Regions from separate parts of the Amycolatopsis sp. NBC_00345 genome, predicted to be linked through region 2. Evidence: riboswitches for the same ligand, from Rfam matches in the RefSeq annotation. Region 2 holds a riboswitch; the other holds the start of a gene.
The links. Region 2 has a riboswitch for thiamine pyrophosphate ahead of thiO (glycine oxidase ThiO). Riboswitches for the same ligand answer to the same signal wherever they lie in the genome.
Positions count from the first base shown of each region.

Region 1: another riboswitch for thiamine pyrophosphate. It lies ahead of OG943_RS29410 (thiamine ABC transporter substrate-binding protein); the one in region 2 lies ahead of thiO (glycine oxidase ThiO).

Region 1 is NZ_CP107995.1:6,567,910-6,582,408, forward strand. Features, by position in the region: gene typA (translational GTPase TypA) at 1-1,505, opposite strand, end outside; gene OG943_RS29355 (hypothetical protein) at 1,720-1,878, shown strand; gene OG943_RS29360 (YciI family protein) at 1,977-2,276, opposite strand; gene trpS (tryptophan--tRNA ligase) at 2,500-3,492, shown strand; gene OG943_RS29370 ((deoxy)nucleoside triphosphate pyrophosphohydrolase) at 3,560-3,949, opposite strand; gene OG943_RS29375 (sensor histidine kinase) at 4,083-5,399, opposite strand; gene OG943_RS29380 (response regulator transcription factor) at 5,396-6,106, opposite strand; gene OG943_RS29385 (LolA family protein) at 6,252-7,349, shown strand; gene OG943_RS29390 (ABC transporter ATP-binding protein) at 7,400-8,377, shown strand; gene OG943_RS29395 (ABC transporter permease) at 8,374-9,252, shown strand; gene OG943_RS29400 (ABC transporter ATP-binding protein) at 9,320-10,327, opposite strand; gene OG943_RS29405 (ABC transporter permease) at 10,327-11,973, opposite strand; gene OG943_RS29410 (thiamine ABC transporter substrate-binding protein) at 11,949-13,004, opposite strand; TPP riboswitch at 13,027-13,140, opposite strand; gene OG943_RS29415 (4a-hydroxytetrahydrobiopterin dehydratase) at 13,174-13,464, shown strand; gene OG943_RS29420 (hypothetical protein) at 14,091-14,499, shown strand, end outside.
Region 2 is NZ_CP107995.1:7,244,794-7,259,292, reverse strand. Features, by position in the region: gene OG943_RS32635 (OmpA family protein) at 1-342, opposite strand, end outside; gene OG943_RS32630 (SGNH/GDSL hydrolase family protein) at 466-1,293, opposite strand; gene OG943_RS32625 (DUF3159 domain-containing protein) at 1,570-2,238, shown strand; gene OG943_RS32620 (N-acetylglucosamine kinase) at 2,346-3,329, opposite strand; gene OG943_RS32615 (SIS domain-containing protein) at 3,326-4,369, opposite strand; gene OG943_RS32610 (GntR family transcriptional regulator) at 4,514-5,269, shown strand; gene OG943_RS32605 (MFS transporter) at 5,340-6,971, shown strand; gene OG943_RS32600 (threonine ammonia-lyase) at 7,016-7,960, opposite strand; gene OG943_RS32595 (hypothetical protein) at 8,118-8,945, shown strand; gene thiE (thiamine phosphate synthase) at 8,965-9,630, opposite strand; TPP riboswitch at 9,661-9,767, shown strand; gene thiO (glycine oxidase ThiO) at 9,762-10,838, shown strand; gene thiS (sulfur carrier protein ThiS) at 10,838-11,038, shown strand; gene OG943_RS32575 (thiazole synthase) at 11,041-11,802, shown strand; gene OG943_RS32570 (MarR family winged helix-turn-helix transcriptional regulator) at 12,006-12,437, shown strand; gene thiD (bifunctional hydroxymethylpyrimidine kinase/phosphomethylpyrimidine kinase) at 12,623-13,456, opposite strand; gene OG943_RS32560 (phosphatidylinositol-specific phospholipase C domain-containing protein) at 13,570-14,499, shown strand, end outside.

The DNA of each region.
Region 1 (14,499 bases), 680 kb from region 2:
AACACGTGGTTCGCGATGCCGGTGCCGCGGGTCTCGGTGAGGAAGTCGGTGCGGAAGCCGATCAGGCCGCGGGCCGGCAGCACGTAGTCGAGCTTGAGCCGGCCGGAGCCGTGCCCGCCCATGTGCTCCATGCGGCCCTTGCGCGAGGCCAGCAGCTGGGTGATCGCGCCGAGGTGCTCCTCCGGCGAGTCGATCGACAGGCGCTCGAACGGCTCGTGCACCTTGCCGTCGATGATCCGGGTGACCACCTGCGGCTTGCCGACGGTCAGCTCGAAGCCCTCGCGGCGCATCTGCTCGACCAGGATCGCCAGCGCCAGCTCGCCACGGCCCTGGACCTCCCAGGTGTCGGGGCGCTCGGTCGGGATCACCCGGATCGAGACGTTACCGATCAGCTCCTGGTCCAGGCGGGCCTTGACCAGCCGCGCGGTGACCTTGTCGCCGCCGTTGCGCCCGGCCAGCGGCGAGGTGTTGACGCCGATGGTCATCGAGATGGCGGGCTGGTCGACGGTGATCCGGGGCAGCGCCACCGGGTTCTCCAGGTCGGCCAGGGTGTCGCCGATGGTGATGTCCGGGATGCCCGCGATGGCGACGAGCTCGCCCGCGCTGGCCTCGGTCGCCGGGACGCGGGTGAGCGCCTCGGTGACCAGCAGCTCGGAGATGCGCACGTTCTGCACCGTGCCGTCCTCGCGCATCCAGGCCACGGTCTGGCCCTTGCGCAGCTTGCCGGCGTGGATGCGGATCAGCGCGATGCGGCCGAGGAAGTTGGACGCGTCGAGGTTGGTGACCAGCGCCTGCAGCGGCGCGTCGAGGTCCGCGGCGGGCGGCGGGACGTGGCGGAGCAGGGTGTCGAACAGCGGGTCGAGGTTCTCGCTGTCGGGCACCTCGCCGTCGGCGGGCTGCTCCAGCCCGGCCTTGCCGGCGCGCGCGGAGGCGTAGACGACCGGGAGGTCGAGGATCGCGTCGTGATCGGCGTCCTCGATGTCGCTGGCCAGCTCGAGCAGCAGGTCGTGGGTCTCCTCGACGACCTCGGAGATCCGGGCGTCGGGCCGGTCGGTCTTGTTGACCACCAGGATCACCGGCAGGCCGGCCTCGAGGGTCTTGCGCAGCACGAAGCGGGTCTGCGGCAGCGGGCCCTCGCTCGCGTCGACCAGCAGCACGACGCCGTCGACCATGGCCAGGCCGCGCTCGACCTCGCCGCCGAAGTCGGCGTGGCCGGGGGTGTCGATGACGTTGATGGTCACCCGGCCCTCGGGCGTCTGGCGGTGGATCGAGGTGTTCTTGGCGAGGATGGTGATGCCCTTTTCACGTTCGAGCTCACCGGAGTCCATCACGCGGTCGACCATCTCGGCGCGTTCGGCGAACGCGCCGGACTGCCGGAGCATGGCGTCGACCAGGGTGGTCTTGCCATGGTCGACGTGTGCGACGATGGCGACGTTGCGCAGGTCGGGCCGGGTCTTGCCGGACGCGCGGCCGGGTTCGACGGCGGTGGCGCTGGCTGCGGGCACGCGAAGACTCCTGAACTTCAAAGGCGGGTGGGCGGCCGCGTCGCGGGCGGAATCCGTGCATGCGCGCACGTCCCCGAGCAGCATGGCCGGCTTTGGCCACACGCGGACCCCACAATCATACCTCCCGCCGAACTGTGAGTACCCCCACGCCCCTGGATCGGTTAGGCTCACCTAAGCTGAAAACCCGGACGTCACCGGCGACAAGGGAGCCTTTGTGGGCAAGAAACAGCCTGCCGACCCGCGAGCGGTCGTGCGCAAGCTGATGAAGGCCGGCAAGGTCAAGAAGAAGTGCTGCCGGTCGAAGCCGCGCTGCAAGAAGTGCCCGGTGCTGGCGTTGAAAAAAGCCAAGAACGACCTGGCCAAGGCCGCCTGAGCCCCGCTTCCGGCCCCGGAATCCGCCGGTCCGCGCGAGCAGTGGCGGCGGCGACAGTGCGAGCCTGCTCACACCGCCGCTCAAACGGGCCCTGGAGGTCAGTGCGGGACGGCCTCGTTGACCAGCCGCAGCTCCGGCGCCGTCTTCGTCGGGGAGAACTCGATCACCTCGTACTGCGCGAGGTGCTGCACCGAGAACGGGTCGGTCGCCAGGATCGCGTCGAGCTTCCCCCTGGCCATCGGGCGGGTGATGATCACGCCGCCGATCCGCGGGTTCCGCCGGCCCGAGGCGAGGAAGTGCCCGTGTTCGTACTGCTTCGCGAGCCACTCCGCGTGGTCCGGCAGCACGTAGTCGATCTCCTCGACGGGAGCGGTGTAGTTGAGCAGCACGACGAACATGTCCCGACGGTAGACCCGGCACCGGCCGACGGCATCCGGATGTGCCCTAGACTGTGACCCATGCTCGCGCCGAACAACCAGTGGTGGCCGCCCTCGGCGGCCCCCGTGTTCTGCGCTGACGCACCAGTTCCGCGCTGACAACCAGCGAAGGCCGCCCCGGTGGGCGGCCTTCTCGCTTTCTGCGGGTCTCCTCCCGGGGCACATCCAGGGAGAGGAAAGACCCATGGTCCAGCTGTCCGGCATCACCCCGTCCGGCCACGCCCAGCTCGGCAACCACCTCGGCGCGGTGCGCCGCTGGGCGGCCGACGGCGGGCCCGAAGACCTGTACTTCGTCTCGGACCTGCACGCCATGACGACCCCGCACAATCCGGCCAGGCTCCGCTCGCTCGCCACCGAGCAGCTCGCGGTGCTGGTGGCCACGGGCATCTCGCCGGACCGCGTGTTCGTGCAGTCCGACATCGCGAAGGACCTGGGCGCGCTGACCTGGGTGCTCGAGTGCACCTGCGCGTACGGCGAGGCCGCGCGGATGATCCAGTTCAAGGAGAAGTCGGCCCGCGGTGAGGTGGACGGGAAGCCCGGCGGCCAGGCCGGCGTCCGGCTCAGCCTGCTGACCTACCCGGTGCTGATGGCCGCCGACATCCTGCTGCAGGGCGCCGACGAGGTGCCCGTCGGCGAGGACCAGCGCCAGCACGTGGAGCTGGCGCGGACGCTGGCGAAGCGGTTCAACACCACGTACGGCGAGGTGTTCACCGTCCCGACGGCCGTGCTCCCGCTGACGGGCGCGCGGGTGAAGGACTTCGCCGACCCGACGCGGAAGATGTCGAAGTCCGCGCACGACTCGGCGGGGGTGGTGTTCGTCCTCGACGAGCCGGAGCAGGTGCGCCGCAAGATCCGCCGCGCGCGCACCGACGGCGGCTCCGTGCCCGCGTACGCCCCGGAAACCCGGCCGGGGATCGCGAACCTGCTGGAGGTGCTCGCCGCGTGCACCGGCGGTGACCCGGCCGCGCTGGCCGACGAGTACCCGTCCTACGGCGTGCTCAAGGACGCCGTCGCCGACGCCGTGATCGAGGAGCTCCGGCCGATCCGTGAGCGCACGAAGGCGTTGCTCGACGACGTCGCGGAGCTGGAACGGGTGCGCAAAGCGGGCGCCGCGCGGGCGGCCGACCGGGGCGCGCACCGGGTTTCGGCGGCGCTGCGCCTGATCGGCGCCGGCTGAAGGGCCGGCGTCCAACCGGAGGATGACGCTTTCGCCCACGCGGAGCGCGGAAGCGTCATCCCGGGCGTCAGACGAGCAGTGCGCGCAGGTCCGGGATCAGGCCGCGGTCCGCGGGCAGCCATTCGACGTCGTCGAGGTCGTCCGGGCCGACCCAGCGCAGCGCGGTGTGCTCGACGGCGCGCGGCTCCTCCCCCGGCGAGATCAGCGCGGCGGTGTAAACCCGCAGCACCTTGCCGCCGGGCAACGGCACCTCGGTGCCGACGCGCTGCCCGATCGTGACGGTGACGTCCAGCTCTTCCTGGCACTCACGCGCCAGCGCGAACGCCTCGGTCTCGCCCTCTTCGACGCGCCCGCCGGGCAGTTCCCACTGACCCGCGTGGTGCGGCGGCCACGCCCGCTGCTGGGCGAGCAGCTTTCCGTCGCGCACCAGCGCGGCCCCGACGATGACCCCGTCCATCCGCACAGTCTCCCGCACCCGCCGGGCCGGCGGGTGCTCAGCCCTCGTCACGTACCCGTCGTGCCCTGAAGGCCACCATCAGGGACCTATCCGCCCTCAAGGCCACCTTCAGGGCATGCGCCGGCAACCGGGTCTAACGCGCCGGCCGCCAGGACACCTCGAACCGCGCCCCGCCGTCCGGAGACTCCCCGACGCGGACGCGCCCGCCCCGCCGTCGCACGGCTTCGGCGACCATCGCCAGCCCCAGGCCCGTGCCACCGGACGCGCGCGCCCGGTCGTCGGCCACGCGGTAGAAGCGGTCGAAGACCTTGGTCCGGTGTTCGGGCGCGATGCCCGGCCCGTCGTCGTCCACGACCACCCGCACGGCGCTGCGCGAGGCGAGCACCGACACGACGATTTGCCCGGTGGCGTAACGACAAGCGTTACGCAGCAGGTTGTCCAGCACCAGCTGCACCTCCGCGTGCGCCGCCGAAGCCCAGGCCTGCGGAACGGCGGTGCTCACGCGCGTTTCCGGCGCGCCGGCGGGCAGCCGTTCGACGGCCGCGCGAACCTCCGTCACCACCTCGACCGGCTCCGCGGGCGGCGCCTCACCCGCGTCCGAGCGGGCCAGTGACAGCAGACCGTCCAAAAGGGACGACAGCCGTTCGGCTTCGGTGAGGATGTCCGACAGCGTCTCCTGCGCCAGCTCGGGATCCGGGTTCGTGACGGCGACCTCGGCCTGCACCCGGATCGAGGCGACCGGCGAACGCAGCTCGTGCGCGGCGTCGCCGGTGAAGCGGCGCAGCCGGTCGCTCACCTCTTCCTGCCGGACGAGCAGCGCGTTGAACTCCTGCGCCAGCGCGCGCAGTTCGTCGTGCGACGTCGGCAGCGGCAGCCGTGAGCCCGGCGGCAGCGCCCGCACCAGCCCGCGCATCCGCGCCACCGGCCGCAGCGCGAACCGCACCACCAGCCACGTCGCGAGCCCCGCCACCACCGCGCCCACCAGCGCGACGACCACCAGCCAGAGCGCGCCGTACTGCACGGCCGCGCCGAACCCGACCAGCCCGGCGCCCGCGAGCACCAGCCGCTGCGCGCCGTCCGGCACGGTGACGACCTGGCCGCGCCAGCGAGAGCCGCCGGTCTGCACGGGCTGCCCGGCCTTGAGCTGCATGACCTGCCCGGCGTCCAGCGGCGGCGCGGGGCGGCCGTCGACGGGCCCGCCCGCGATGTCCAGCACCCGCACGGCGACCGGGTCCCGCGCGGCCAGTGGCTGCCCGGCCGAGACCTCCGCCGTCGCCGGGCCGAGCGCGGCCGTCAGCTCGTGGTCGACGGAGTCCACCAGCAGCGGCTCCAGCCGGTTCGCCGCCAACGTGGCCAGCCCGAGCAGGCAGGCCAGGGTGATCGTGGTGGCGAGCACCGTGATGCGCACCTGCAGTGAACGGCCGCGCCACCAGGACGGTGAGCCGATCACAAAACCTCGTCCAGCTGCGCGTCGGAAGCCAGATAGCCGTGCCCGCGGACGGTCCGCAGCAGCGAACCCGCGCCCACGGCGTCGAGCTTGCGCCGCACGTAACCGATGTAGACCTCCACCAGGTTGCGCGTCACAGCCTGCTCCTCGCCCCACACCGCGCGCAGCAGCTCGTCCTTCGTCACCACCGTGCCCGCGCGGCCGACCAGCACCTCCAGCAGCGCGAACTCCCGCGGGCTGAGCGGCACCTCGGCGCCGTCCCAGCGCACCTGCCGCAACGCGCGGTCGACCTCCAGCGCACCGAGCTTCAACGCGCCGCGCGAGGCGTCCGGCCCGGCGCGGCGAAGCGTCGCGCGCACCTGCGCGACCAGCACGACAAACGAGAACGGCTTCACCAGGTAGCCGTCGGCGCCGAGGTCGAGGCCGTCGGCCTGGTCGACCTCGCCGTCCTTGGCCGAAACGAGCAGCACGGGTGTGGCCACGTTCTCCGCGCGCAGCCGTTCCAGCACGCGGTACCCGGACAGCCCGGGCAGCATGATGTCGAGCAGCACCACGTCGAACGTGCCGGTGCGCGCGAGCTGCAGCCCGGTCGGCCCGTCGGCGGCTGTGACCACGTCCATGCCCTCCGCGCGCAGCCCGCGCTGAAGCGCCTTCCGCACGCCCGGCTCGTCGTCCACCACCAGCACTCGAGGGTTCACGAGCCTCATCATGGCCGGTTTCCGCTGCTCCTGCGCGAGCTCTCAGCGCGATCTCAGCCGCGACGGCCCAGCATTCAGGGGTATCTCAGCCTCGGGAGGGAAGCCTCTGACCCGGGAGCCGGGCACACTGGGGCCCGGAGACACAGGGAGAGACACCATGGATCCGAAGAAGAAAGCGATCACCGCCGCGGTCGTCGGCACCGCGCTCGGCGTCGGCGGGCTCGTTGTCGTGGCCATGCCGGCCTCGGCGGGCGCCGCGCCGACGCTGCCGCAGGTCAGCGCCGAAAACCTGGTCCAGTCCGTGATGACCGCGAAGCCGGGGGCGTTCGACGGCACGGTGAGTGTCAGCAACAACCTCGGGCTGCCGAGCCTGGGGAACGCGATCCCGGGGGCGAGCGCGCTGAACGTCGACTCCGCGCACGTCTTCAGCGACGGCGCGGGCAAGTCGAAGCTCGCGCTCGCGCAGGGCAGCTCGCAGGAGACGATCATCCACGACGGCGCCACCGTCTGGGACTACAACTCGAAGAACAACACCGTCACGAAGACGACGGTGCCGGCGGACGTCGCCGCGAAGCCCGGTGCGGGCGCCGGCGCGGACAAGATGTCGGACCCGGCGTCGGCGGCCACGGAGCTGCTGGCCAAGGTCCGCGAGAGCAGCACCGTCTCCGTCGACGGCACGGCCACGGTGGCCGACCGGCCGGCCTACGAGCTGGTCCTGACCCCGAAGCCGACCGAGCGCACGCTGCTGCGCGAGATCCGCGTCGCGGTCGACTCGCAGACCCGGATGCCGCTGCGGCTTTCCGTGCTGAGCAACGGAACCACCACTCCGGCGCTCGAGCTGGCGTTCTCCGACATCGAGTTCACGCCGCAGGCGGCGAGCGAGTTCGCCTTCACCCCGCCGCAGGGCGCGAAGGTGACTGAGAAGACTGCCAAGGTCGATGACAAGACCAAGGCGGACGCCGAAAAGGCCCAGCAGGACACCAAGATCGTCGGCGACGGCTGGGACACCGTGATCACGGGCAAGCTGCCGGCCGGCACGCTCGCGCCGAAGCAGGGGTCGTCCGATTCGGCCAAGGGCCAGGGCGTCGACCCGCAGAAGCTGCTCAGCCGCGTGGCCAAGCGCGTGAGCGGCACCTGGGGCAGCGGCTACCTGTTCACCACCAAGGTGGGCGGCGCGGTACTGACCGACGACGGCCGTTTCGCCGCCGGCGCGGTGCCGGAGCAGGTCCTCTACGAAGCGCTGGGCACCAGGTGACGGACACAGCGACCAGCTCGCTTGAAACCGGGGCGGGTACCTCCCAGGAGGTGTCCGCCCCGGCGGTCCCGCTCGCCGCGCGGACCCGGGGCCTGCGCAAGGTCTACCGCGGCACGGTCGCGGTGGACCACGTCGACCTCGACGTGCCCGAAGGCGCGGTGCTCGGCATGCTCGGGCCGAACGGCTCGGGCAAGACCACCACGATCCGGATGCTGCTCGGGCTCGTGCGCCCGACCGAGGGCGAGGTGGAGCTGCTCGGCCGGCCGATGCCGGACGGGGCGGCCCACGCGCTGCCCGACGTCGGCGCGCTGGTCGAGGGGCCGGGCTTCCACCCGTTCCTTTCCGGGCGGGACAACCTGATCCGGTTCGCGGCGGCCGAGCCGCGGCTGGCCTCGGCGGGCATCCCGTCCGCGGTCGACACGGCGCTGGAGCGCGTCGGCCTCACCGACGCCTCGCGGCGCCGGTACAAGGGCTACTCACTCGGCATGAAGCAGCGGCTGGGGCTCGCGGGGGCGTTGCTCGTGCCGCGCAAGATGATCGTGCTCGACGAGCCGACGAACGGCCTCGACCCCGCTGGTACCAGGGAGATCCGCAGGATCGTGGCCGAACTGCACGCGGACGGCGTGACGGTGCTCGTCTCGTCGCACCTGCTCGCCGAAGTCGAGGCGACGTGCACGCATGTCGCGGTGCTGCAGTCCGGCAACGTCGTCGCGCAGGGGGAGCTGTCCGAGCTGCTGGAGTCGGGGAACGCGGCGCTGCTCGTGCGCACGCCCGACGCCGAGCTCGCGGTGGAGACGTTGCGGGAGAACCGGATCGGCGCCCGGCTGACGCCGGACGGGGTCCGCGCCGACCTCACCGCCACGGCCGCACCACGGGTGCTGGAGGTGCTCGTGGGCGCGGGGGTCGCGGTCCACGAGGCCACCCGGGCGCGCACGGGCCTGGAGGACCTGTTCGCCCGGCTCACCGAAGGCGGCCCGGCGGCCGGTTCTTCCGAACCCGCCGAGAGTTTCACCGAGGGGGACGCATGACCACGCAGGCACTCGCGGCTCCCGCGCCGCGCACGGGCCACGACACGGTGCCGTTGCCCAGGCTGGTCACGGCCGAGCTGCGCTGGATCTTCCGGCGGCCGCGCACGCTGGCCGTGCTCGGGCTGCTGGCGCTGGTCCCGATCGTCATCGGCATCGGGCTCACCCTGGTGGGCCAGGGCGATGCCGGCGGCGGCCCGGACAACAGCGGCGGCGCGCTGCTGGGGGCCGCGGTCAACAACGCGCTGGTGCTGCCCATCGCCGCGATGGTGATGACGCTGACGCTGCTCCTGCCGCTGGCCTCGGCCATGGCCGGCGCGGACGCCATCGCGGGCGAAGCGGCCCACGGCACGCTGCGCGGCTGGCTGATCGCCCCGGTCAGCCGGGGCCGGCTGCTGGTGGTCAAGTCCTTCGGCGTCGCGACGGTCTCGCTGGTCGCCGTGCTGTCCATGTGCGTGACCGGCGTGGTCACCGGCTTGATCATCAACGGCACCGGCTCGCTGTTCACCCTGTCCGGCAACACACTGTCCCTTGTGGACGCCCTGGGCCGCATCCTGCTGGCGGCGGCCTGGATCGTGCTGCAGCTGTGGGCGGTGGGCGCGGTGGCGCTGGCCGTGTCCAGCTTCACCGAGCACCCGATGCTCGTCGTGGTGTCGGTGCTGGCCGGGAACATCGTGTTCACCATCCTCGGCTTCCTGACCTCGCTGGACTGGCTGCACCCGTTCCTGCTCACGCAGAACTGGACACTGGCCCCGGCCGAGGTGCTCCAGGATCCGATGACGTCCACGATGCTGGGCGAAGGCGCCCTGCGCGCGGTCTGCTACATCGTGGTGGGCCTCTCCATCGCCTACGCCCGCCTCACCACCCGCGACGGCTGAGTCCCTCGTTGTCCGTTAAGGCCTCCTTACCCGCGTCGGACGCGGGTAAGGAGGCCTTAACGGCGTTTCAGCCGACGATCGCGATCCCGTCCGGGTCCAGTGCGAGCCGGACGGGATCGCCCGCGCGCAGGTCCGCCGTCACCGGCGCGACGGCGTCCACAGTGGACCCACCGGCGGAGACCACCAGCCGCACGTGCTCGCGGCGGTGGACGGAGGCCGTCACCTCACCAGCGAGACCATCTTCCGCGACGCGCAACGCGTGTGGGCGCAGGCCCAGCCGCACCGGGCCGTCCGGGATCGCGGCGAGCGCGACATCGCCGAGCGCCGTGTGCGCCACGCCGCCCGCCGCGACGCCGTCGGCGAACGTGGTCACGCCCAGGAACCGCGCCACACCGTCGTCCACCGGCCGCTGCCACACGGACCGGACCGCGCCCTCCTGGCGGATCTCCCCGGTGTCGAGCACGGCGACGCGGTCGGCGAGCGTGAACGCCTCCTCCTGGTCGTGCGTCACCAGCAGTGCGGTGATCTTGTTGCGCCGCAACAGGTCTGCCAGGTCGATGGCGAGCTGCTCACGCAGTCCCGCGTCCAATCCGGACAGTGGCTCGTCCAGCAGGAGCAGCCGCGGCTCCGGCGCCAGCGCGCGGGCGAGCGCGACGCGCTGGGCCTGGCCGCCGGACAGCTCCGTCACGCGCCGTCGTTCGAAGCCGGTGAGCCCGACGAGTTCCAGCAGCGCCGTCACGCGCGCGGCGTGCTCGCGCCGCGGGACGCCGTGCATCCGCAGCCCGAACGCGATGTTCGCGGCGACGTCTCGGTGCGGGAACAGCTGCCCGTCCTGGAACACCAGGCCGAAGCCGCGGCGGTGCACCGGGACCGGCGCGAGGTCGGTGCCGTCCCAGCTCACCGAGCCCGACGTCGACGGCTCCAGGCCGGTGATCGCGCGCAGCAGCGTGGACTTCCCCGAGCCGGACGGGCCGAGCAGCGCCAGCACCTCGCCGTCGGCGATGTCGAGGCGCGCGTCGCGCACCGCCGTGAATGATCCATAGTGGACGGTCAAGTCCCGTACCGACAGTGCCACTAGAACTCCCCTACCGAGCCGTGCCCGCGGACCGAGCCGAAGCGGTCGATCAGCGCGACGGCCGCCACGGTCACCACCATCAGCAGCGCGCACGCGGCGTACGCCATCTGGTTGTTCAGCTCGCCCGGCCGCCCCATCAGCGTCGCGACGGCCACCGGCAGGGTCGGCGCGTCCGGGCGGGCGAGGAAGCTCGTCGCCCCGAACTCGCCCAGCGCCACGACAAAACCGAACCCCGCCGCCGCTACCAGCGAGCGGGCCGTGAGCGGCAGGTCGATCTCGCGCCACACCCGCGCCGGGCTCGCCCCGAGCGTCGACGCGGCCTGGCGCAGCCGGACGTCCACCGCGCGCAGCACCGGCAGCACCATCCGCACCACCAGCGGGATGATCACCAGCGCCTGCGCGAGCGGCACGAGCATCGGCGACGTCCGCAGGTCGCCGGGCAGTGCGTCGAGCGTCACGAGGTAACCGAAGCCGACCGTCACGGCGGAGACGCCCAGAGGCAGCATCAGCGCGGCGTCCATCGTCTCGCCCATACCACGGGCGAGGCGGCCGGGCGCGCGGCGCAACGCGACCAGGACCACGCTGGCCAGCACGCCGACGGCCATCGCGAGCAGCGTGGCGTCGGTGGCCGCGGCCAGCGAGTTCTTCGCCGCCGTCCAGCCGGAGACCTGCAGCGCGTCGTTCGCACCGGTGCCGGAAAGCGCGCGGTACCCGGCGAGGCTCCAACCGTCCGAGCCGGAGACCGACTCGACCAGCAGCGCGACGATCGGCGTCATCAGCAGCGCGAGCACCACCACGGCGGCGCCGATCGTCCACCACTCCCCGCCGCGCGGACGACGCGCCGTGACCAGCGCGGACCGCAGCCGGACGGCGTTCTCCCGCCGTCGTCGCGCCATCGCGCCGAGCGCCAATGCCGCCAGCACGGCCGCGAACTGGATCAGCGACAGCGCGGCCGCGCCCGAGAGGTCCAGCAGGTCGACGGTGCGCAGGTAGATCTCGGTCTCGAGCGTGCGGTAGTGCCCGCCGCCGAGGATCAGGACCACGCCGAAACTGGTGGCGCAGAACAGGAACACCACCGCGGCCGCGGACGCGACGGCCGGGCCGAGCGCGGGCAGCGTCACCGTGCGGAACGCCCGCCACGGCGACGCGCCCAGGGCACGGGCCGCCTCCGTCGCGCGCGGGTCGAGGTGCGACCACAGCCCGGCGACGGTCCGCGCGACCACGGCGACGTTGAAAAACGCGTTGGCCAGCACCAGCGGCAGCACGCCGCCGTCCGGCCAGATCGCGCGGAACGCGAGGCCGACCACCACCGTCGGCAGCACGAACGGCACCAGCACCAGCGTGCGCGCGAGCCCGACGCCGGGCAGCCGCACGCGCGCGAGCAGGTACGCGACCGGCAGGCCGGCCAGCACCGCGACCACCGTGGACGCCGCCGCGCTGGCCAGCGTGAACCCGGCGAGCCGCCACGTCTGCGGGTCGCCGAGCACGGTGTCGACGCCACCCGCGGAGAAGCCGCGGCCGACGATCGCCACCACCGGCCACGCGAAGAACACCACCAGGAACGCGACGGGCAGCAGCCCGAGCAGAGCGAGCCCGGCGGTGCGGACGGTGCGCGCCGGGGTCAGGCCCCCATGAGCGAGCGCCATGCACCGATCCACTTCTCCCGGCCGGCCTGCACCTGGTCGGCGGGCAGCGTGGCCGGGCTCGTCGGCAGCGGTGCCACCTGCGCCCAGCCCGCGGGCAGGTCGACGCCCTGGCGCGCCGGGTAGACGTACATGTTCGCCGCCACCGTGGTCTGGAACTGCTGCGAGAGCAGGAAGTCGACCACCTTCTGCGCCTCCGGGGCCTGCTTGCTCCCCGTCAGCACCCCCGCGTACTCGACCTGGCGATAACACGTGTCGAGCAGCGCCTTGGTCCGCGGCTTGCCGTCGTCGCCCACCTCGGCGGCGGGCGACGACGCGTACGAGACAACGATCGGCCGCGGTCCCTTGCCCGACGAGCCGGAGAAGTCCTTGGTGTAGGCCTCTTCCCAGCCGCTGTCGACCTTCAGGCCGTTGGCCTTCAGCTTGGTCCAGTACCCCTGCCAGCCCTGCTCGCCGAACTTCGCGATGGTGCCCAGCAGGAAGGCCAGGCCCGGCGACGCGGTGGCCGGGTCCTCGGCCACGGTCAGGTCCTTGTACTTCGGGTCGGCCAGGTCGTCGTACGTCTTCGGCTCCGGGAGGCTCTTGCCGGCGAAGTAGCCGGAGTCGACGTTCACGCAGACGTCGCCGAGGTCCACGGCGGAAAGCCGGTGCTCGGGGTCCACGGCGTAACGCTGCGACCCCCGGTCGGCCTCCGGGCTGGTGTAGGGCTGGAAGACGCCCTCACCGAGCGCGCGGGACGCGAACGTCGAGTCGACGCCGTAAGCCACGTCGCCGATCGGGTTCGCCTTCGTGAGCACCAGCTTGTTGGTCAGCTCGCCGGCGTCGCCGTACTTGACGACCTTCAGCTTGATGCCGGCGCGGCGCTGGAAGGCGTCGAGCACGTCCTGGGGCGCGACGAACGAGTTGTGCGTGACCAGCGTGACCTCGGGGGTCTGCTGGGCGTCGCCGCCCGAGCCACTGGACAACGAGCAGGCACTCGCCAGCACGGCGACCGTGGCCACCGCCAGCGCGGTGCGTGCGGTCCGCGGGTTCATCTGCCCTCCTGCACTGGCCGGTAGCAGGAGAGTCGGGCCTCCCTGCGCCGGCATGATCCGGATTCAGGTGCGAACGGTCGCGGGTCTCGGGCACCCGCCTCTCAGCCCGGCGTACCGGACTCCCGTGGCAACCGTGCAGCGTAGCCGAGAGAGGACCACCATTGGGTACATGGCGAAAATCATGAACGATTCGCAGGCCGACGAAGCCCTGGCCGGACTGACCGACTGGCACCGCTCGGAGGTGACGATCATCCGCACAGCTGAGCTGGAGAGCTTCCCGCAGGCCATCGAGGCGGTGGACCGCGTCGCGGTACTGGCGGAGGCCGCCGACCACCACCCGGACATGGACATCCGCTGGCGGACGCTCACTTTCCGGCTCAGCACCCACTCCGAAGGCGGCCTGACGGCGAAGGACTTCGCACTGGCCCGGCAGATCGACGAGGTGCTCGCAGCCCTCTGACCAGGTGTGATCTCCGATACGACGGCAACACCAACGGCCCTCTCGCGCGTCCTCCCTATGAGGTTTCACCAACGCAGGGAGGACTACGGGATGACTCAGGCAATCGTGGTGGGAGCCATCTCATTCGGCTTGATGGTGGCGGCCGCGGGCGGTGTGCTCTGGCACACCGCGCGTAACCGACGTGATCTCAGCCACAGGCGGTAACACAGTCCATGATCGAGGCGCTAATCCAGCGGAATATCCGGCACTCGCCCCGCTAGGACACGTCATGAACAGCACCTCGATCGCCCTCTCCAGCACTCAGCGCGCGTGGGTCACCACGTTCGCCACGGCCGTCACCCTGCTCGCGGTTCTGGTGCTCGGCCTGATCGGCTGAGCTCCACCGCGTCTTCGTCGGTCCGGCATCCACCGGACCGACGCTCGCGGCGCCACCCCCGATTCACGCAGGGCCTGTTCAGTCCCTGGTGGCGCAAGACGAACGGGCTGATACCGCTATGCCGATAGTTGAAGTGGAACGGCACGGACTCGTCACGATCAGCGAAGGCGACCACCCAGCTGCCTACCAGGCCGCTGGCTGGTTGCGCGCATCCCGCCCGGCCACTCGTGTCCCGTCAAGCGCCGTGCGCATGCACGTCGAAGTCCTGCGACGGCTAAGCAGCATTACTCCGCGCGCACTTCTCGGCGGACAGTTCGTGCCTGGTCCGGGCAGCCAAACCCAGTTCGCTGTCGCCGTGGCGCCCTTCGGATTGTTCGACGCCGACGAAGAGCCGACGTGCCCGAGTGCGCTGTGGAGGCAGCCGTTCACCATCGGCCTGCCTGACCCGTTCGCCCAAACGGTCGCCAATACACTCGCCGAGGGGCCAGATCTCCCCGCAGGGACTCTCACGATCGACCGCGCCGGCTTCGACCTGGTCAACTCGTCCGAAATGATCTTCGGGCAGACCGCGGCCCTACTGAAGACCGCCATCGCCGCCTGGCTTTCAGGCCAAGATGCCGACACCGCAGCCAGATCTCTCGTCAGTACCTGGTGGACCG
Region 2 (14,499 bases):
CGGCGGCGGGGCCGTGGTGGACGGCGCGCTGCTCGGCGACGGAGCGGGCGCGGATGGCGCGCCCCCGCCCGAAACCTGAGCGGATTCGACGCCGTCGACACCCTGGACGATGCCGAGCGCGCGGCCGGCCTGCTCGGCGGGGAAGCCGGACAGCGTCGCTTCGCGGCCGGAGAACGTCACGTCGCCGCCGCTGATCCCGGCCGCGGTGAGCGCGGAGCGTGACCGCGAGCCGAGGCCGGACTCGATGCCGGACCCGCTCACCCAGGTCGCGAGCCCCGCGAGCAGGGCCGTCACGACCACCGCGAGGGGGATCAGGCGGAGCCAGCCGCGTGCACCGGACATAAAGGGACCATAGGCCGGTGCCCGCACCTTGGCGACCTGGTCGTGCCGCCGTTCGGGTGGCCCTTCCTGCGCGGAAGGCCCCCTCGCGCGGGCGAGAGGGCCAACCAGTGGGGCAAGTGGCCGTCAGGACGCGGCGGCGTTGTCGTGGAAGTTGTGGACCTCGATTTCGAGCGCGGCCGCCTCCACTTGCACGAGCGGGGACAGCTGCGGTCGCTTCGGTGACAGCCCGTCACCCATGGACTGGCCCTTGATCTGGCGGCGGATCCACGGCAGCAGGTGCGTCTTGGTCCAGGTGAGGTCGGAGCGGCGGGAGGTGATCCAGGTGGCGGGCTCGGTGCTCGCCGGGTACGGCACCCGCCAGTCCTCGTCCACCGGCACGCCCAGCACCTCGGCGGTGTGCAGCGCGATGCGGCGGTGCGCGTCGGGCGTGAAGTGCAGCCGGTCGTCGCTCCAGGCGCGCCGGTCGTGCAGCGGCTCCATCGCCCACAGGTCGACCATCTTCGCGCCGTGGCGCTCCGCGATCGCCCACAGGTGCGCGTTGTAGATGCCGACCTTGCCGCGCAGCACGCTCATCACGGACAGGGACTTGGTGTCGGGGCCGTTGAAGATGACCACCGGGATGCCGGCCGCGCGCAGTCGCGCCACCCCGGCCTCGAGCCGGGCGGCGACGGCGTCGACGTCCGCGCCCGGCACGATGATGTCGTTGCCGCCGGCGCACAGGGTGACCAGGCCGGGCTTGAGGTCGAGCGCGATCGGCACCTGCTCGTCGATGATCTCGTCGAGCATCTTGCCGCGCAGGGCCAGGTTGGCGTACTCGAAACCCGGTTCGCCTCCGGAGAGGACCTCCGCGAGCCGGTCCGCCCAGCCCCTGAAGGAGCCGTCCGGTAGTCCGTCGTTGAGGCCTTCGGTGAAGCTGTCACCGATAGCCACGTAACTGTCGATTCCGTACACGCTGGGTTCCCCTTCCCATCCCTGTCCGCGCCTGCCCCGACATATAGTTGTACACCCCAACTAACAGTCGGACGTCCCCGTACCTTCCCGGAAGCCACCCCTGATTCAGCTGGAAGTAACAGTCTCTTCCCTTGTCGGTCCGATTCGCCCCCGTATTACGGAAACTTCACCACTCGGTAGCCTGGTGAACCGCCCGCACAGGGGGTAACCGGACACTCGATGTGGTGAAGGTCTCCCGGCCGGGAGCCTCCGGCCGGGATCCGGCAGGCTGTGAATGTGACCGACGAGACGACGCCCGCGCGCGAATCGCTCGCGCAGATCCTCGGCGGCCGGCGCGGGGCGATCGACGCGAGCATCCCGCCGGTCGCGTTCGTGGCCGGCTGGCTCGCCACCGGCCAGTCGATCGCGTGGGGCGCCGGCGTCGCCATCGTGGTCGCGGTGCTGCTCGGCGGCTACCGGGTCGTGCGCGGCGACAAGGCGCGCGCGGTGGTGGTGAGCCTGGCCGCCGTGGTGATCGCCGCGCTGATCGCGCTGCACACCGGGCGCGCGCAGGACTTCTTCCTGCTTCAGCTGCTGTCCAACGCGGCGAGCGCGCTGCTCTTCGCGGCCAGTGTCGTGGTGCGCTGGCCGTTGCTCGGCGTGATCGTCGGGCTCCTGGTCGGCCAGAAGACCCGCTGGCGCCGCGACCCCGCGCTGCTGCGCGCGTACTCGTGGGCGAGCTGGGTGTGGGTGCTGCAGTACCTGATCCGCGTGGTGGTCTACGGCCTGCTGTGGTGGGCCGGGCAGGTGGTCGCGCTCGGCGTGGCGCGCACCGTGCTCTCGTGGCCGCTGGTGGCGGCGACGGTCGCGGTGAGCGGCTGGGTGCTGTACAAGTCGCTGCCGCCGGAACATCCGGGCCTGCGAGTGGCCCAGGAACCCGGGGCGGACGACCGACCCGGGACATAAGGCGGCCCCCGGCGAGGGGGGAGGGTCCGGGGGCCGGTTTCCACGGTACCCGGATCACCGGTCCTGAGTCGACGGTTTCGACTCTTTGAACCAGTTTTCGGTCGCATTCACGATCGGGAAGGTCGTGGCGCCGTCTCGCCCCAGGCGTCGACCGCGGCCAGCCACGCGGCCCCCAGCACCCCGTCGGAGCTGGTCAGCACGTCGAGGCCGGCGAGACCGGCGCGTACGGCGGCGCCGACGGGACTGTCCTCGGCGAGCACACTGCCCACGAGAACTAGGGGTGTCGACTCGCCGGGGTCGCGCGTGGCGAGCGCCAGTGAGACCAGAAAATCGGCCCCGCGGGTGACGATGTCCGCCGCGACGGGCTCTCCGGCGGTCGCCGCGGCGCTCACGAGCGGGGCGAATCGGGCCAGCCGCACGGGTGGTTCGGCGTTGGCCTTGGTGATGAGCGCACTCGCGGTGGCGGCCCGGTCCGCCTCCGTGACGAGTCCCATGTGGAAAGTGGACTGACCGGATTCGTCCACAGCGGACGGTCCGGCGGCGGCCGCGAGCACGGCGGCCGGCAGCCCGGTGAGATCGGCGCCGCCGCGCAGTGCCGCCAAAGTGGACCGAACCGCCTCGCGGCCGAGCCAGTAGGCCGAGCCTTCGTCGCCCAGCAGCCAGCCGTAGCCGCCCGCCCGGCCCGCGGTGCGGCGCTTGCGGATGCGGCAGGCGATGGAGCCGGTGCCGGCGACGAGCACGGTGCCGTCCGGGGCCGGCGTCGCCGACGCGTACGCGACTTCGGCGTCGGCCACTGTGCGGACCACGCCGCCGAGCCCGATCCGCTGCCACTGCGCGTCGAACACCGCCGCGACGCCCGCGTCGGAGAGCTTGCTCACCCCGGCCATGCCGACCACCGCGGCGGCGACGCCTGTCCGCCCGTCGAGCGCGGCCGCGATGGCGTCCGCGATGCGGCCGGCCGCCACCTCCGGCGAGTGGGCGTTCGGGTTCGCGCCGTCGCCGGAGGCCGCGCCCAGCACGACGCCGGCGGCGTCGACCACGATCGCTCGGGTCGACGTGCCGCCGGCGTCCACGCCTACGACGAAGCTCACCGGGTCTTGGTGACCTTCAGCAGCCCGCGCGGGCTGTCCGGGTCGCCGCCACGGGCGAGCGAGAGGCCCAGCGCGATCCGCTGGATCGGCAGGATCTCCAGGATCGGCGCGAGTTCCTCGGCCGACGGCGCCACCGGGATCCGCAGCGCGGCCGGCACGTCCGCGGCGGCCGAGCCCACCGCGAGCACGTCGGCGCCGCGCTTGCTGACGGCGTCGAGCACCTCGGCCATCGCGTGGCCGCCGTGGCCGGCGCTGGTGACCGCGAGCACCGCGGTCTCGCCGTCGACAGCCGCGACGGGACCGTGGAGCAGGTCCGCGCCGCTGTACGCGCGGGCCGCGAGGTAACTCGTCTCGGCCAGCTTCAGCGAGCCCTCCAGCGCGGTCGCGTACGAGTAGCCGCGGCCGGTGGTGAGCACGCGGTCGACGAACCGGTAACGGTCCACGGCGCGCTGCACGCCCTCGGCCGCGCCGTCGAGCGTCTGCTGCGCCAGCTCGCCCAGCTTCTCCGCGTCGGCACCCTTGCCGCCGCGGATGGCGTCGATGAACAGGTACAGCGCGAGCAGCGTCGCGGAGTACGTCTTGGTCGCCGCGACGGCCTTCTCCACGCCCGCGCCGATGTCCACGCCCAGCTCCGCCGCCGCGCGCAGCGGGGAATCCAGCGTGTTCGTGACGGAGACGGTCAGCGCGCCCTGGCGCCGCGCCGCTTCGGTTACCTCGATCAGGTCCGGTGAACCGCCGCTCTGGCTTACGGTGACGAAGAGCACGTCACGCAGATCCGGGCGCGCGCCGTAAAGGGTTGCGGTGGACGGCGACACTAGACCGGCGGGCAGGCCCAGGAGTACCTCGATCAGGTACTTCGCGTACAACGCGGCGTGGTCACTGGAACCACGGGCGGCGAGCAGAGCGAAACGCGGGGGGTTTTGTGAAATCTTTTCAGCTACTTCCGCTATTCCGGCCTGCCGCTCGACGAGCCCGGCCAGTACGGCAGGCTGCTCCGAGATTTCCGCGGCCATGTGCTCGCCGGGATGTTGTTGGGTCATCACTTTCCTCTCCGCCGGGGCGGGGCCCCGGGTTGTGCTGAGCGGCGTGCGGTCAGGTCTAGACCAATGCTAGCCGGGCGGAGCGTTTGTGGTGAAGGGTACGTTTCTTGATGTGGAAGTGGCGCGTTAGTGAGGGAGCCGGTCATGTTGGAGACATCCCCCGCGGGTGAGGCGGGAACCACGGCGGGTGTGCGCGGGCAGCGTGAACCCAAGTACTGGGCGCTGAAACAGCACCTGCTGGATCTGCTCGACGCGCTGCCGCCGGGCTCGCCGATCCCGACGGAGCGGGCGCTGGCGGGCGAGTTCACCGTGTCCCGCACCACGGTGCGCCAGGCGCTCGCGGACCTGACGGCCGAGGGCCGCCTGCACCGCGTCCAGGGCAAGGGCACGTTCGCCGCGGAGCCGAAGCTCGCGCAGCGGCTGCAGCTGTCCTCCTACACCGAGGACATGCGCAAGCAGGGCCTGAAGCCGTCGTCGAAACTGCTCGAGGTCGAGGAACTGGCCGTCGAGGGCGAGCTGACGAAACTGCTGGCGATCCGCGCGGGCGCGAAAATCCTTCGCCTCCGGCGGCTGCGGCTGGCCGATTCCCAGCCGATGGCGGTGGAGACCACGCACCTGCCGCTCGGCCGGTTCCGCGGGCTGCGCAAGCACATCACGGCGGGCGGCTCGCTCTACGCGGTCCTGCGCGAGCACTACGGAGTCGAGCTGGAGCGCGCGGAGGAGACGATCGAGACCTCGCTCGCCGGCCCGCAGGAGGCCGAGATGCTCGGCGCGGACGTCGGCATGCCGGTGCTGATGCTGACCCGGCACTCGTTCGCCACCGACGGCAAGCCGGTGGAGTTCGCCAGGGCGATCTACCGCGGCGACCGCTACAAGTTCGTCACGACGCTGCTTCCGTGAGCCCGGTTCGGGCGCTTGCGCCCGAACCGCGCCCGCGCCACCGTGTGCGCATGAACTCGAAGCGTGCCCGGTGACCGCGGCCGAAGCCACCGGGATCCGCTGGGGCACCCCGGTGGCGCGGGGCGTGCTCTGGACGACGATCCTCGGCTCGGGCATGGCGATGCTCGACGGCACTGTCGTGAACGTCGCGCTGCCGCGGATCGGCGAGGAGCTGCAGGCCTCCGTCGCGGGCCTGCAGTGGATCCTCGACGGCTACCTGCTCGCGCTGGCCGCCCTGATCCTGGTCGCGGGCTCCCTCGGCGACCGCTACGGGCGGCGGCGCGTGTACCTCGTGGGCGTGGTGTGGTTCGGCGTCGCCTCCGGGCTGTGCGCCGCCGCGACGTCCACGGAGATGCTGGTGGCGTTCCGCATCCTGCAGGGCATCGGCGGCGCGCTGCTCACCCCCGGCTCGCTGGCGATCCTGCAGTCCTCGTTCGCGCACGACGACCGGGCCCGCGCGATCGGCGCGTGGTCCGGGCTCGGCGGCATCGCCGCGGCCGTCGGCCCGCTGGTCGGCGGCCTGCTGGTGCAGGTCTGGTCGTGGCGGCTGGCGTTCCTGATCAACCTGCCGGTGGCGGTGATCGTGGTGCTGATGGCGCGGCGGTTCGTGCCGGAGTCACGCGACACGGCCGCCACCGGGCACCCGGACTTCTCCGCCGCCGCGATCGGCGCCGTCGGGCTCGCCGGCGTGACGGGCGCGCTCGTGGAGGCGCCCGGCCGCGGCATCGGCGACCCGGTCGTGCTGGTCGCGCTGGTCGTCGGGGTGCTCGGGCTCGGCGCGTTCGTCTGGCTCCAGCACCGCTCGGCGGAGCCGCTGGTGCCGCCGTCCCTCTTCCGCGACCGCACGTTCACGCTGTCCAACGCGCTGACCTTCGTGGTCTACGCCGCGCTCGGCGGCGTGATGATGCTGATGGTGCTGCAACTGCAGGTCTCGCTGGGCTACTCGCCGACGGCGGCCGGGCTGGCGGGGCTGCCGATCACGATCCTCATGCTGCTGCTCTCGGGCCGCTCCGGCGCGCTCGCGCAGCGCATCGGGCCACGGTTGCAGCTGGTCGTCGGCCCGATCGTGGTCGGCGCCGGGATGCTGCTGCTGATGCGCGTCGGCCCCGGCTCGTCCTACCTCGGCTCGGTGCTGCCCGCCGTGGTCGTGTTCGGGCTCGGCCTGGCGACGGTGGTGGCCCCGGTGACCGCGACGGTGCTCGCGGCGGCCCCGGACCGCTACGCCGGCGTCGCCTCGGGGGTGAACAACGCGATCGCCCGATCGGGTGGACTTCTGGCGGTGGCCGTGCTGCCCGCCGCCGCCGGGCTGACGGGTTCGGCCTACCGGGACCCGGTCGCGCTGACCGCGGGCTGGCGGATGGCCCTGCTGATCTGCGCCGTGCTGGCGGTGGCGGGCGGCCTCATCGCGTTGGGGATTCACAACGGTGTGCTCGGCGCCGGGCGCACCGAGGCGGGACCCGGCGAGACCGGTGACGCCGTGCCCGCGCCCGAGCCCGCGCCTGCTGCCGCGCCCGGTGACGTCGCGCAGGACGGACTCGACGAGGCCGCGCCCACCAGGCCCGGCACCGTCTACCCGGCCGCCGAGTCGCCGCACCCGGGCGAATGCTTCCACTGCGGCGTCGAGGGCCCGCCCACCTACGTCCGCCCGGGGAAGAGCTCGTGAGTGTTTATGACGGTTAGAACCGTCATAAACACTCACGAGCCTTTCTACGCGAGCAGCTTCGCCAGCAGCGCGGGGTCGATGTTCCCGCCGGAGACCACGGCCACGGTGCGCCCGCCCGGCAGCTCGCCGGAGCGGTGCAGGAACGCGGCGACGGCCGTCGCCCCGCTCGGCTCGGCGACCAGGCGGGCCTGGCCGGCGAGCGTGCGCACGGTGTCGAGGATCTCGTCCTCGGTCACTGTGACGATGCCGTCGAGCACCGCCCGCAGGTGCGCGAACGTGAGCTCGGAGGGCTGCGCGCGCAGGCCGTCGGCGATCGTCCTGGCGCGCAGCTCCATCGGCCAGTCGACGCGGTGGCCGGCCCGGAGGCCCTCGGCCGAGTCCGCGGCCAGCTCCGGCTCTACGCCGTAGACCTTCGCGCCCGGGCACAGCGCCTTGATCGCCGTGCCGACGCCCGCCGCGAGCCCGCCACCGCTCACCGGCACCAGCACGGTGTCGACGTCCGGCAGGTCGGCCGCGATTTCCAGGCCGACGGTGCCCTGCCCGGCAATCACGTCCGGGTGATCGAACGGCGGGATCAGCGTCAGCCCGCGCTCCTCGGCGATGGCCAGCGCGGCCGGCGCCTGCTCGGCGATGGGCACCTCCACGACCTCCGCGCCCCACCGGCGCGTAGCGTCCACTTTGAGCCGAGGTGCCACGTCCGGCACCACAATCACGGCCGGGACCCCGAAGGTGTGCGCTGAGTACGCCACCGCCTGCGCGTGGTTACCACTCGAATACGCGACGACTCCGCGAGCGCGGTCCGTTTCGTCGAGCGCGGCGATCGCGTTGTACGCGCCACGGATCTTGAACGCGCCGATCTGTTGCAGGCTCTCGGGTTTCAACCACAGCTCACCGGAAACCCAGGGCTGGCGAAGCAGCGGCGTACGCACGGCGGTACCCACCACGCGCTGGGCGGCCGCCTCGATTTCGGAGATCGTCACGAGTCGCATGTGCCGATTATGTCAGGAGAATGTGAGCTTTAGTCCGTCCACTGTGGATAGTCAACGTGGCGTCGCTCACCTCTGGGCAACGAAGGGAGTTCCCCAGACGACTTACACGTTGGAACCAACAAGGAAAAAACTGGGCGGGGACAAGCAGATCGGGATCATGAGCGAGGAGCAAGAGAAGACGTCCGGGTCGGACGCGAAGAAGGGTTTACGGCTGACACCGGTGCTCGCCGCAGCGCTCGCCGCGGTGACGGCGGCACTGCTGGGCTCGACGCTCGGCGTGGCCGGGACCGTGGTCGGCGCCGGGGTGGCGAGCATCGTCACCACCGTCGGCGGCGAGCTGTACCTGCGCTCGCTGCAGCGCACGCGTGACGCCGCGCTGAAGGCGCGCTCCGTGCTGGCCACGGCCGGGCAGCGGCGCGGCACCAGCGGCGGCCTGGAGCCGGTGGAGGACCCGGCCCAGATGCCGACCATGTACATGTCCACCCGCATCCCGGCCGACCCGTCCGAGATGCCGACGGTGCGGATCTCCAAGCTCACCGGCCCCGGGGAGACCGGCACCGGGGACACCGAACCGGAGCCGGCTGGTTCGTTCGCCGACAAGCTCCGGAAGCTGCGCTGGCCCTTGATCATCGGCACCAGCGTGGTCGCCACGGCCATCGCGATCGTGTTCATGCTCGGCCTGGAAGGTGCCACGGACGGCAAGGCCGGCGCGGGTTTCTACCACAACCCGGGCTCCAGCCAGCAGCAGAACCGCGAGGACACCACCCCGACGACGTCGGAGAACACCCCGCCGCCGAGCGGTAATTCGTCCAGCACGCCGACGTCCTCGGAGCAGCCGTCCACGTCGTCCAGCACGCCGACCTCGCCGACGACGGACAGCAACCCCCCGTCGACCTCGGCGCCGAACACCGGGACCTCGCAGCCGCAGACGCAGCAGAGCCAGGTCCCGTCGAAGGCCGGCGCGCCGTCGAACGCGAACTCCTGACGGCCAGGTTCCCGGCGGCTCAGCCCAGGCGGCTCTTCAACGTCTGGGCGGCAGCCTTCGGGTCCTCGGCCTCGGTGATCGCGCGGACCACGACGATCCGTGACGCGCCGGCGTCGAGGACCTCGGGCAGCCGGTTCAGGTCGATCCCGCCGATGGCGAACCACGGCCGATCCGGCCCGGCCGCCGCGGTCGCGCGCACCAGGTCGAGGCCGGGGGCGAAGCGGCCGGGCTTGGTCGGCGTCGGCCAGCACGGGCCGGTGCAGAAGTAGTCCACGCCGTCCTCGGCGGCGGCCGCCCGGGCTTGCTCGACGGAGTGCGTCGAACGGCCGATCACCACGTCGTCACTCAGTATCCGGCGCGCCAGCGGCACCGGGATGTCGTCCTGGCCGAGGTGGAACACGTCGGCGCCGACGGCGAGGGCGACGTCCGCGCGGTCGTTCACCGCCAGCAGCGCGCCGTGCCGCGTGCAGGCCTCCGCCAGCACTTCCAGCGCCGCGATCTCCTGCTTCGCTTCCAGCGGCGCGCCGCTCGTCTTGTCCCGCAGCTGGACGATGTCAACGCCGCCGGCGAGCGCGGCGTCGATGAACTCGGCCAGGTCGCCGCGGGACGCGCGGGCGTCGGTGCACAGGTACAGCCGGGCGTCGGCCAGACGCGCGCGGATCCGGTCTCCGGTCAAGGCGGGCATGGCGGCGACGTTACCCGCGCGCTACGGTGGGGTCGTCCGCACGGGAGCCCGGGGCACGGGCTGAGAGGGAGCTGACCGCTCCGACCGTGGAACCTGATCCGGGTCATGCCGGCGCAGGGAGCGTGATCCCGTTGAGTGAGAACCTGACCGTCGTCGGCGGCGGTGTGATCGGGCTGTCCGCGGCCTGGCGCGCGGCCCGGCGCGGCCACCACGTCACGGTCGTCGACCCCGAGCCCGCGCGCGGCGGGGCGTCCTGGGTGGCCGGCGGCATGCTGGCGCCGGTGACCGAGGCGTGGCCCGGTGAGGAGCGCGTGCTGAGCCTCGGCGAGGAGTCGCTGCGGCGCTGGCCGGCGTTCGCCCGCGAGCTGGCCGCCGAGGGCGCCGACCCGGGGCTGGCCGGGCACGGGACGCTGGTCGTCGCGTTCGACAGCGCCGACGCCGGGCACCTGGACATCCTGGCCGGTTACCTGCGCTCGCTGGGCCGCGACGTCGAGCGGCTCACCGGGCGGGAGGCCCGGCGGCTGGCGCCGGGCGTCGGCGCCGTCCGCGGTGGCCTGCACGTGCCCGGCGACCTGGCCGTGGACAACCGCAAACTGCTCACCGCGCTGCTCGACGCGTGCGTCCGGCGGGGGGTGGAGTTCCGCCGTTCACGCGTGGAGAGCCTCGACGGCCTCGGACCGGTGGTGCTCGCCGCCGGGGCCTGGACCGGGCGGCTGCACCCGCTGCTGGAGTCCGCCGTCCGGCCGTTGAAGGGCGAGATCCTGCGGCTGCGCCCGCGCCGCGGCTGCCTGCCGCCCCCGCCGTACACCGTGCGCGCGATGGTCGAGGGCCGGCCGATCTACCTCGTCCCACGCGCCGACGGCGAGCTGGTGCTGGGCGCGACGCAGTACGAAGCGGGGTTCGACCAGGCCGTCACCGCGCGCGGGGTGCGTGAGCTGCTGGAGGGCGCGGAACGGATCCTGCCGGGCATCACCGAGTACGAGCTGGTCGAGGTCGCCGCCGGGCTGCGGGCCGGGAGCCACGACGCCCTCCCGTACGTCGGGGAGCTGTCCGACGGCGTCTTCGCGGCGACTGGGCACCACCGCAACGGGCTGCTGATGGCCCCCGTGACCGCGGACGCCGTGGTCGCGTGGCTGGCCGGGGAGCCGCCGCCGGACGAGATCGGCGCGGCCACGCCCGCCCGCCTGCTGGAGAAGGAGCGAATCTGATGGAGATCAAGGTCAACGGCAGCTGGTGCGAGTTCCCGGACGACACCACGGTGGCCGACGTCCTCGACGCGAAAGGGGCGGCGCGCCAAGGCGTGGCCGTCGCGGTGAACGGCGAGGTCGTCCCGCGCGGCGCGTGGGCGGGTTCCGTCGTGCCGAAGGGCGCGAGCATCGACGTGCTGACCGCGGTGCAGGGAGGATGAGCATGACGGACGGGGACCAGCTGGTCATCGGCGCACACAAGCTGTCGTCGCGGCTGATCATCGGGACCGGGGGCGCGGCGAACCTCGCCGTGCTGGAGCGGGCGCTGGTCGCGTCCGGCACCGAGCTGACGACGGTCGCGATGCGCAAGGCGGACGCGGAAGGCGGCTCCGGCGTGCTGGCGCTGTTGCGGCGCCTGGGGATCGGGCTGCTGCCGAACACCGCGGGCTGCCGGACGGCCGCCGAGGCGGTGCTGACCGCGCGGCTCGCGCGCGAGGCGCTGGAGACGGACCTGGTGAAGCTGGAGGTCCACGCCGACGACCGCACCCTGCTGCCCGACCCGATCGAGACGCTGGACGCCGCCGAGCAGCTCGCCGCCGACGGTTTCACCGTGCTCGTGTACACGAACGACGACCCGGTGCTCGCGCTGCGCCTGGAGGAGGCCGGCTGCGCGGCCGTGATGCCGCTGGGCGCGCCGATCGGCACGGCGCTGGGCATCCGGAACCCGCACAACATCGAGCTGATCGTCTCGCGCGCGTCGGTCCCCGTGGTGCTGGACGCGGGCATCGGCACCGCCTCCGACGCCGCCCAGGCCATGGAACTCGGCTGCGACGCGGTGTTGCTGTCGACCGCGGTGACCCGCGCGTCGGACCCGGAGCGCATGGCGTCGGCGATGCGCTCCGCCGTCGTGGCCGGTCGCCTGGCGCACGGGGCGGGGCGGGTGCCGCAGCGGTTCTGGGCCCACGCGTCCAGTCCGCCCCGGTGAGCCGGGAGTCCACTGTGAATCACCGGCCAGGAATCACCGGCCAGGGGTAAAGAGGTAAGCCGATAGGTGCGTTCGGACCGCGTCGAGTGTGGAGGGTGGTGATTTTGTCCGCGTTTAACACGGAACGAGCACGGTCAGGCCGTATGGTTGACGGCACCTTTCCGGCGCACCAGCGGCGGGCAAAGCGGCAGAAGGAGCCAGCCGTGACCCTCACCTCGGTCCAGGATGTCTCGGGCAGGTTGTACCTCGCCGTAGGCCGGCTTTCGCGCTCGCTGCGGCAGGCGGGAGTGCCCGGGCCCGGCCACGGAGCCATCTCGGCGCTCGCCACGCTCGTGCACTCCGGGCAGCTGCGCCTCGGCGACCTCGCGGCGAAGGAGGGTGTCGCGGCGGCCACCATGTCGCGCATCATCGCCACGCTCGTCGAGTCCGGGTACGTGACACGCGAGTCCGACCCCGTCGACCGCCGCGCCTGGCTCGCCCGCGCGACGGAAGAGGGCGAACGGCTCGTCTCCGGCGTCCGGTCCACCCGGGTGCAGGAGCTGAACCGGCGGCTCGACCGGCTGAGCCCCGAAAACCGCGACGCCCTCACCGCCGCGCTGCCCGCGCTGGAGGCCCTGCTCTCCGACGAAGCCTGACGGATCCCCGCCGCTCGCCCCGGGAATGGACGGGAGATTCCGCGGGCCATCCGTTCCGGGCCTGGCCCGGCGGAGCCGCCCGGACCGCGCCGAAAGCCGCTCGGGGAGGCTGGACGGACGCCCGGCGTTGCGGATCCCTTCAACCCGAGCTTCGCCCGGCGGCCATGCGGAGACCGAGCCCAGCCCTACCGCTCCTCCGGCGCCAACCGCCAAAAAGCCGACACCGGCCCGACCTTCGCGCCCATCGGGTAGGCGTGCTCGACGGCCTGGGAGACGAACCACTTGCCGTACCGGGCGGCCTCCACCACGGACATTCCCTTGGCCAGGCCGGCCGTCAGTGCGGACGCCATCGTGTCGCCGGCGCCGTGGGTGTGGGGAGTGCCGTAGCGGTGGCCGGGCAGTTCCACGAACGTCGAGCCGTCGAAGAGCAGGTCGACGCACTCCGGGTCGGACCGCAGGTGGCCGCTCTTGACCAGGACGTACTTCGGGCCCAGCTGGCGCAGCACCACGGCGGCGGTGTGCATGCCCTCGCGGTCGGTGACGGTCAGGCCGGTGAGCAGCCGCACCTCGTCGAGGTTCGGGGTCAGCACGGTGGCGCGCGGCAGCAGCTCGTCGCGGACCGCGGCGAGGCCCGCGTCGTCGAACAGTGGTTGGCCGTGCATCGACGCGGCCACCGGGTCGACCACGAAGGGGACTTTCGCGTCGCGTCCGATCTCCGCTCGGTCGCACGCGGCCGCCACCGCGCGGATGATCTCCGCCGACGCCAGCATGCCCGTCTTCGCCGCGCCCACACCCATGTCCGACGAGACGGCCTCGATCTGTCCCGCGACGATGTGCGGCGGGATGTCGTGGCGGTCGTGCACGCCGAGGGTGTTCTGCACCGTCACGGCGGTGACGGCGACGAGCCCGTGCACCCCGCAGGTGAGGAACGTGCGCAGGTCGGCCTGCAGCCCGGCGGCGCCGCCGGAGTCGGAGCCGGCGATGGTCAGCGCGGAGGGCGGGGCCGGGTTCTCAGTCATGGCACGTTCCGACTTCTGGTCTAGTCCATTTGGTCAGCTGTCCTTCATCCACAGTCCATCACGGTGGCACAGTGTCAAAGCCATTGCACTATCCGGTGGGTGAAGGGGCCAGGATGAAGATTTCCTCAGTGGTCGTGGTGGTCGGCGCGCTCGTCGCGGCGGCACTGACCGGGGCGACCGCGGCGAACGCGGACAGCCCCAAGATCTCGCACGTGACGACGGTCGGCGTGCACAACACCTACGACCCCGCGGCGTACCCGTACCTGGCGCAGGCGCTGGACAACGGCTCGTCGCTGATCGAGCTGGACGTCTGGCCGGACATCGTCACGCACGAGTGGAAGGTCAGCCACTCCAACCCGCTGGGCAACGACAACAACTGCGTCGCCGCGTCCTCGGCGGCCGACCTGTACTCCGGCGGCACGAACAAGGACCTGGACAACTGCCTCGACGACATCCGGATCTGGCTCGCCGCCCACCCCGGGCGCACGCCGCTCACGCTGAAGCTGGAGATGAAAACGGGCTTCTCCGACAACGGCGGCCTCGGCCCGGACGAGCTCGACGCCACGTTCCGCGCGCACCTCGGCGGCGCCGTCTTCAAGCCCGCCGACCTGCTCGGCAGTTACGCGACGCTCGACGATGCGTCCAAAGCGGACAATTGGCCGAGTGTGGACTCCCTGCGCGGCAAGGTCTTGACGGAGATCATCCCGGGCACCGTCGAGGAGGGGAACCCCACGGACACGCTGCACACCGACGTCGAGTACGCGAACTACCTGCTGGCGCAGAAGAGCGCCGGGAAGCTGGGCGACGTCCAGATCTTCCCGACCGTGCACGGCGCGGCCGGCGGCGACCCGCGCGACAAGTACACCGCGGACCTCAAGCCGTGGTTCGTGGTCTTCGACGGTGACGCCAATGCGTGGGTCACGCAGACCGGCCCCGGCTGGTACGACGACAACCACTACTACCTGGTGATGACCGACGGCCAGAACGTGGCGCCCGCGATCGACGACCACAACCCGACCGTCGACCAGGCCAACCAGCGCGTG